3 regions of the Halomonas sp. MMH1-48 genome follow, and region 1 is predicted to be linked to each of the others. Evidence: predicted binding sites of a transcription regulator. Region 1 holds the regulator's gene; each other region holds the start of a gene.
The links. The regulator sigma-54, encoded in region 1, starts transcription at its own class of promoters, with help from an activator protein. The targets are predictions, from matches to a motif close to TGGCACNNNNNTTGCTNT.

Region 1 (2,271 bases):
AACGACTGAACACTTCTTGGCTGTCAAGGCTGGGCGTGTTTTGGGCGATAAAGGTGCTGAAAAACTCCAGCACCCGCTTTTTGCTGCCCCCGGGTACGTCATAAAGCACGCGCTCCGGGGGGAGAATGGTTTCCAACGTCATTGAGTTAACGCACGCCTGCGCCTTGAGCGCGAGCTTGTGCTTTTTCCTTGTGTTTGACGAGTTGACGATCGATTTTGTCCGCAAGGGCATCGATGGCGGCATACATATCGTTATCGAGTGCCTCGGCATGAAGGTCAGCACCGGCGGCATGTAGCGTGCACGCTGCCTGCTGGCGCTCCTTTTCGACAGATAAGGTCACTTGTACCGTGGTGATATTGTCGTAGTGTCGTTCGACGCGTTCCAGCTTTTCGTTAACGTAGTCACGCAAGGCGTCAGTCAGTTCAACGTGATGACCAGTGATGTTTACTTGCATTGACGTGCTCCTTATCCATCGGGCTGTACTTCGATTGTAACCCTTTTTACGCTATTGCAAAGCCCTTGCGGTGAGTTTGTCACGACCAAGCGTTTAACTAGCGTAAACGGCGGCGCTCGCTCGAAGAGGGAATGCCCATCGACTCGCGATATTTCGCGACGGTACGTCGTGCCACGCTTATTCCGCCCTCTTCGAGAAGCGTCACCAAGCGACTATCGGAGAGCGGTTTGCCTGAGGGCTCCTCTTGAATGAGCTTTTTGATACGTGCGCGAATGGCCGTGCTCGAGTGGCTGTCGCCGCCGTCTTGGCCACTGACTTGACTGGAGAAAAAGTATTTCAACTCGAACACGCCACGCGGTGTATGAATGAACTTCTGTGTCGTCACGCGGGAAATGGTCGACTCATGCATCTCTACGGCTTCGGCGATGTCGGCCAAGATCAGCGGCTTCATGGCCTCTTCGCCGTGCTCTAGAAAGCCAATTTGGCGAGCGATGATTTCACGCCCCACGCGCAGCAAGGTGTCATTGCGGCTAGAGAGGCTTTTGATCAGCCAGCGCGCTTCTTGAAGGTGCTCTTTCAAGAACTGGTTGTCCTGGCTCTTGTCGGCGCGTTTGATCAAGCTGGCGTAGTCGGGTTGGATGCGTAGCCGTGGAAGAGCGTCCGGGTTGAGCTCTAAATGCCAGCCTTCGTTGTCATGGCGCACGACCAGATCGGGAGTGATGTAGCTATCGTCGGTCACGCCGTAGGCGCTGCCGGGTCGGGGGTCGAGGCTGCGAATTAATCGAATGACGTCATCCAACTGCTCATCGTCCAGGCTCAAACGGCGCTTGAGGAGGCGCATATCGTCTTTGCCTAGCGCCTCCAAAAACTGTCGTACCAGCCGTTTGGCTGGCATCAATAGCGGGGTGTCTTCCGGCAACGCAGCAAGTTGAAGCATCAGACATTCGCGCAGGTCGCGAGCGAATACGCCGGTCGGCTCGAACTGCTGCAAGCGCAGTAGGGTATTTTCCACTTCCCGTTGGCTCAAGCCGTCATGACCTTGTGCTTTGAGCCCTTCACGAATGTCGTTGAGCGGCTGGGTAAGATAACCATTGGCGTCCAGCGCATCGATCAGGCTCTCCGCAATTGCATATTCCCGTGAGCTGACATCGGTCATGGCCAGTTGCCACAGCAAATGGCCATGAAGGCTTTGGCCAGCGGCTTGGCGCTCGAAGTCGGGTCCTTCGCTACCACCGCTCAGACTGCCCATGTCTTGGTAGGTGTCCGACCAGTCGCTGTCGACGGAGAGTTCGTTGGGAATGCTGTCAGACCACTCGGCCTCTTGCGGCTCGCTGACTGCCTGCTCTCCAAACTCGTCCTCTTGCTCGAGCATAGGGTTGGCGTCAAGCGCTTGCTGAATTTCTTGACGGAGGTCCAGCGTAGAGAGCTGCAGCAGGGCAATGGCCTGTTGCAGCTGGGGTGTCATGGTCAGCTGTGTGCCGATACGCAATTGGAGAGAAGCTTTCATGACCATCTGAGAACCACTCGTTAATCAGAAAGCTCCACCCTAGAGCGAGTTATGGCTACGTGCAAGTGCAATAAGCATGCCACTAAAAGAAAAGTTTGGTCAGGCCTCGGTTTAGAGCCGGAAATCAGCGCCCAGATAGACGTCGCGAACCTTTTGGTTATTGAGAATCTCCTGGGCGTTCCCACTGGCGATGATGTGGCCATCGCCAACGATGTAGGCGATATCGCAAATATCCAGGGTTTCACGCACGTTGTGGTCGGTGATCAAGACGCCGATGTGGCGTTTTTTGAGTGCACGGATAATGGTTTT
Region 2 (2,271 bases), 330 kb from region 1:
GGGTCCGCTTCGATCCGCTGGCGCATATCGCCCTGCCTTTCATGCTGGCGCATATGCTCGAGGAGTTGGTGGAGTTCGTTCTTGGCGCCATGCTCGGCGAGGTTGAGCCCCATTTTTTCCGCGTCCTCAGAGACCCGCAGAGGAAGAAAGCGACGTGTGATGCGAAACAGCATCCAGGCCATGCCAAAACTCCAAAGGCCGCAGGTCAACACGCCGAGTAGTTGAGTCCCAAATTGCTCCATGCGGCTAACATCGTTGCCGAGTCTGCTCATGTCCGCGAACCAAGGAAGGGCGAGGGTGCCCCACACACCGCTAACCAAATGAGCTGGGATGGCGCCTACTGCATCATCGATACGCTTTTTCAGCAGCCATTCGCTGGCCAGTACCATCAGCACGCCGCTTACGCTACCCAGTAAAAAGGCGGCATGGAGTGACAGCGCATGAGCACCTGCCGTGACGGCCACCAGACCAGCGATGGCCCCGTTGATGGCATACATGACATCGGCGTAGCGGCGCACCCGCCAGCCCACCAGCAGGGCCGATAAAATGCCGCCTACGGCACCCAGCATGGTGTTGGCGATAATCCCAGGCACGGAGCTATTCAGCGCGAGTGTGCTACCACCGTTAAATCCAAACCAACCCAGTATCATGAAGAGCGCCCCCAGCATTGCCAGCGGCAAGTTCCCCGCTGGAAACGCGGTGGGGGGATGATCGATCTGAAAGCGCCCTTGGCGCGGACCAATGACGATTACGGCTGCGAGGGCTACCCAGCCGCCAACACTGTGCACCACGGTCGCCCCGGCAAAGTCGATGAAGCCAAGTGTGGCCAACCAGCCAGGCATGCCTCCCAGTAAGCCGCCCCAGGCCCAGTGGCCGAACACCGGGTAAATCAATAGGGCAATCCAAAAGGCGGTCCATAAATAGCCAAGGAAGGGCATGCGCTCGGCAACGGCGCCTGCAACGATGGTAGCGGCCGTGGCGCAAAACATGGCCTGAAAGACGAAGACCGTCATGAGCCATGCGTTGGTAGGTTCCAATTGCCAGCCAAACAGGGAGCTGCCTAGCCATCCCATTTGCGAAATGCCAAACATCATGCCGAAACCGGCTAGCCAGAAAACGCTAACGGCAATAGCAAAATCCGCCAAGTTCTTCATTGCTACGTTGATGGCGTTTTTCGTGCGCGTAGTGCCCGCTTCCAAACAGAGAAAACCTGCTTGCATGACGAAGACGAGCGCTGCCGCCCATAGCACCCAAAGCGTGTCGATCAAGGTGGAGTCGAAGCTATCGGCCATGGTGTTTTCCTTGTACTGTTTTGGTGCATCGCAGACATGAAGGGGGTGCAAAGAATGTCGAGTTGCTTCTCATGAACGCAGCGTCCAGCCTAAAAGTGTCCATAACGATGGAGTGGCTCAGGTAGTGTTAATGGTAATGAAGCAATTGTTGTGCCGCAGATAGTGAAGTCATCCTTTATTGCGCTTTAAGCGTGATAAATGACTAAAAATGATAGATAAAACAGTTTTTATGACTGTGCAAATGCGGTTTGATTGGTGATATTTTTCAATATGTTAACCATGCTGCTCACAGTATGAGTCTGAACAATATCCAGATAGAAAGGAGTGCATCAAAATGGCGCGTCAAACGGTGGTGTTGGGGGCAGGCATGGTAGGGGTCAGTATTGCTTGGCAGCTGCAGAAACGTGGCCATCAAGTCACGCTGGTCGATCGTCGCCAACCTGGCCGAGAAACCTCGTTTGGTAACGCGGGCATCATTCAGCGAGAGGCGGTTCGGCCCTATCCGTTTCCTCGCGATATGAAGACCATCCTTAGCGTGTTGCCTAATCGTCGTGTCGATATCCGTTACCGGCCCGCCGGAATGGTCAATGCCGCTTCACCGCTGCTGAGCTACTGGCACCACTCCTCATCTCGGCTTTATAAAAAAATCGTGCCCGAGTACGCTTCACTGATTCAGCTTTGCCTAGACGCCCATGGCCCGATGATCGAAGCGGCAAAGGCCGATCATTTGGTGCGTAAGGAGGGCTGGTTGGAGATATATCGCACTCAAGCGAAGCTCGATAAACGCATTCAAGAAGCTAAAGAGGCCCGCGAACTCTATGGCGTCGAATTTGCTGTGCTCAACCGCGCTGCGTTAAGCGTTAAAGAACCGCAGCTTGGTGATGACATTATTGGTGCCATTCACTGGCTCGATCCCTGGACCGTTGCTGACCCCGGTGGCCTGGTGGCGGCGTATGCGACGTCATTCGAGGCCATGGGT
Region 3 (2,271 bases), on a different contig from region 1:
GCCGTTCACAACGTTGAAGTTGCCGCACTCCATGGGCTTGCGCCAATCAGAGATCAGGTCGCGGGAGCCCGGTAGGTAGTCCGACCACGCATCACCGGCCACAGTAGAGGGCGTTTGCCAAACGATATCGAACTGCCCGTTATCCTGAACTTCACCAATCAGCACTGGTTTGGTGATGTGGTGGTTGGGCATCATCGCCGCATAGCCGCCGGAGAGGTTCGGCACGGTCACGCCGATAATCGCGTCTTTCACCGCGTCCACGTCGGTGGTACCCGCTTTACGCACCGCTTCGGCCCACATGTTGAAACCGATGTAGTGCGCTTCCATGGGGTCGTTGGTCACCGACATCTCGTCACCGGTATGCTCGATCCAGGCATCGATGAAGTCGTAGTTGGCGTCGGTATCCACGCTCATGAAGTAGTTCCAGGCGGCCAGGTGGCCCACCAACGGCGCGGTATCGATACCGGACAGTTCCTGCTCGCCCACCGAGAAGGCGATGACCGGAATGTCGGCGGCGTCGATACCCTGGTTAGCCAGCTCGCGGTAGAACGGCACGTTGGCGTCGCCGTTAATGGTAGAGATCACGGCGGTGGGCTTACCCTCTTCGCCAAAGCGGCGGATTTCGGAGACGATGTTCTGCCAATCCGAGTGGCCGAAGGGCGTGTAGTTGACCATGATGTCCTCTTCCGCCACACCGTGCTCATCTTTCAGGAAGGCTTCTAAGATGCGGTTGGTGGTGCGCGGGTAGACATAGTCGGTACCGATCAGCGCGAAGCGCTCGATGCCCACTTCGTTGATCAAATACTCCACGGCAGGAATGGCCTGCTGATTAGGGGCAGCCCCGGTGTAGAAGACGTTTTCCGACGACTCTTCGCCCTCGTACTGCACCGGGTAGAACAGCAGGCCGTTGAGCTCTTCGACCACAGGCAGCACCGCTTTACGGGAGACGGAGGTCCAGTTGCCGAAGATCACATCCACCTCTTCCTGGGCCAGCAGCTCACGGGCGCGTTCGGCAAACAGCGGCCAATTGGACGCAGGGTCGACCACCACGGCCTCTAGCTGACGGCCCAACAGGCCACCGGCCTCGTTCTGCTGCTCGATGAGCATTTCCACGGTGTCTTTCAGGGTGGATTCACTGATGGCCATGGTGCCAGAGAGCGAGTGCAGAATACCGACTTTGATGGGGTCGTCATCTTGGGCGACCGCTTGGGCGCTCGCGCCCATAACGGCGGCGGTGATCAAGGCAGTAGCGAAACGGCTAAGGGTACGAGGGTGTGTCTTGCGCTGCAGTGTGGTCACTTGAACCTCCTTGCGCCCCTTATGGTTGGGGCTCGTGTTTGGGGTACCGCGGCCAAGCGTTGTCGTTATCGAGGCGACGGAGCACTTGGTGCGTCCACTCGTGGGTAGCGAGTTGCTGCTCGTTCTTCACACGTCGCTCTACACACTGCAAGGGGTGCGCCAATGTGGAACAAAGACCATGATTAAAAACACAATCAACCACTTAGCCGTATACAAAAAACGTGCCCCAGGCCACTTAGCACCAAAATAGCGCAACGAGACAGCGCGCATGCACGGTTGCCATGCACCAAGACAATGCTTTGCACCACGGGTAAAGGTGCACACGACAAAAAGCGCCCCCGCAGAGGCGAGGGCGCTTTAGGGATCCATCAAAGCGGATTAGTGAGCGGCGGTCGCCGCTTTGTTGCGCCGCTTTTTGAGCAGCGGCAGCCCCAGCGACAGCACCGCAATCACCAGCAGCGCCAGCGAGATCGGCTTGTCGATGAAGGTGGTCCAGTCACCGCCGGAGATCTGCAGCGCCCGGCGCATGGACTCTTCCATGATGTTGCCGAGGATCAGCGCCAGAATCAGCGGCGCGGTGGGGAAGCCAAACAGACGCATACCCAAGCCCAACAGGCCAAAGCCCAGTAGCAGCAGCAGATCGAACACGCTGAAGCTCATGCCGTAAACGCCGATCATGCAGAAGATCAGGATCATCGACAGCAGCAGCGGACGCGGCAGGTCGAGGATTTTGGCGATCAGCGGAATCAGCGGCAGGTTGAGTACCAGCAGGAAGATGTTGCCGATATACATACTGGCAATCACGCCCCAGAACACGTCCGGGCGCTGCTCCAGCATCATTGGGCCAGGCGTGACGCCCATCACCAGAAGCGCGCCCAACAGCACCGCCGTCGTGCCGGAGCCCGGTACGCCTAACGTCAGCAGCGGTACGAACGAGCCGGTACACGCGGCATTGTTGGCCGCCTCCGGCGC

Region 2: the regulator sigma-54 is predicted to act here: its motif matches at 1,431-1,448, upstream of amt (ammonium transporter).
Region 3: the regulator sigma-54 is predicted to act here: its motif matches at 1,444-1,461, upstream of urtA (urea ABC transporter substrate-binding protein).

The regions. Positions count from the first base shown of each region.
Region 1 is NZ_JAKRFL010000001.1:414,117-416,387, reverse strand. It holds gene ptsN (PTS IIA-like nitrogen regulatory protein PtsN) at 1-142, opposite strand, end outside; gene raiA (ribosome-associated translation inhibitor RaiA) at 147-455, opposite strand; gene MHM37_RS01990 (RNA polymerase factor sigma-54) at 553-1,968, opposite strand; gene lptB (LPS export ABC transporter ATP-binding protein) at 2,074-2,271, opposite strand, start outside.
Region 2 is NZ_JAKRFL010000001.1:84,553-86,823, reverse strand. It holds gene amt (ammonium transporter) at 1-1,292, opposite strand, end outside; gene MHM37_RS00420 (FAD-dependent oxidoreductase) at 1,627-2,271, shown strand, end outside.
Region 3 is NZ_JAKRFL010000004.1:207,104-209,374, reverse strand. It holds gene urtA (urea ABC transporter substrate-binding protein) at 1-1,299, opposite strand, end outside; gene MHM37_RS06065 (tripartite tricarboxylate transporter permease) at 1,678-2,271, opposite strand, start outside.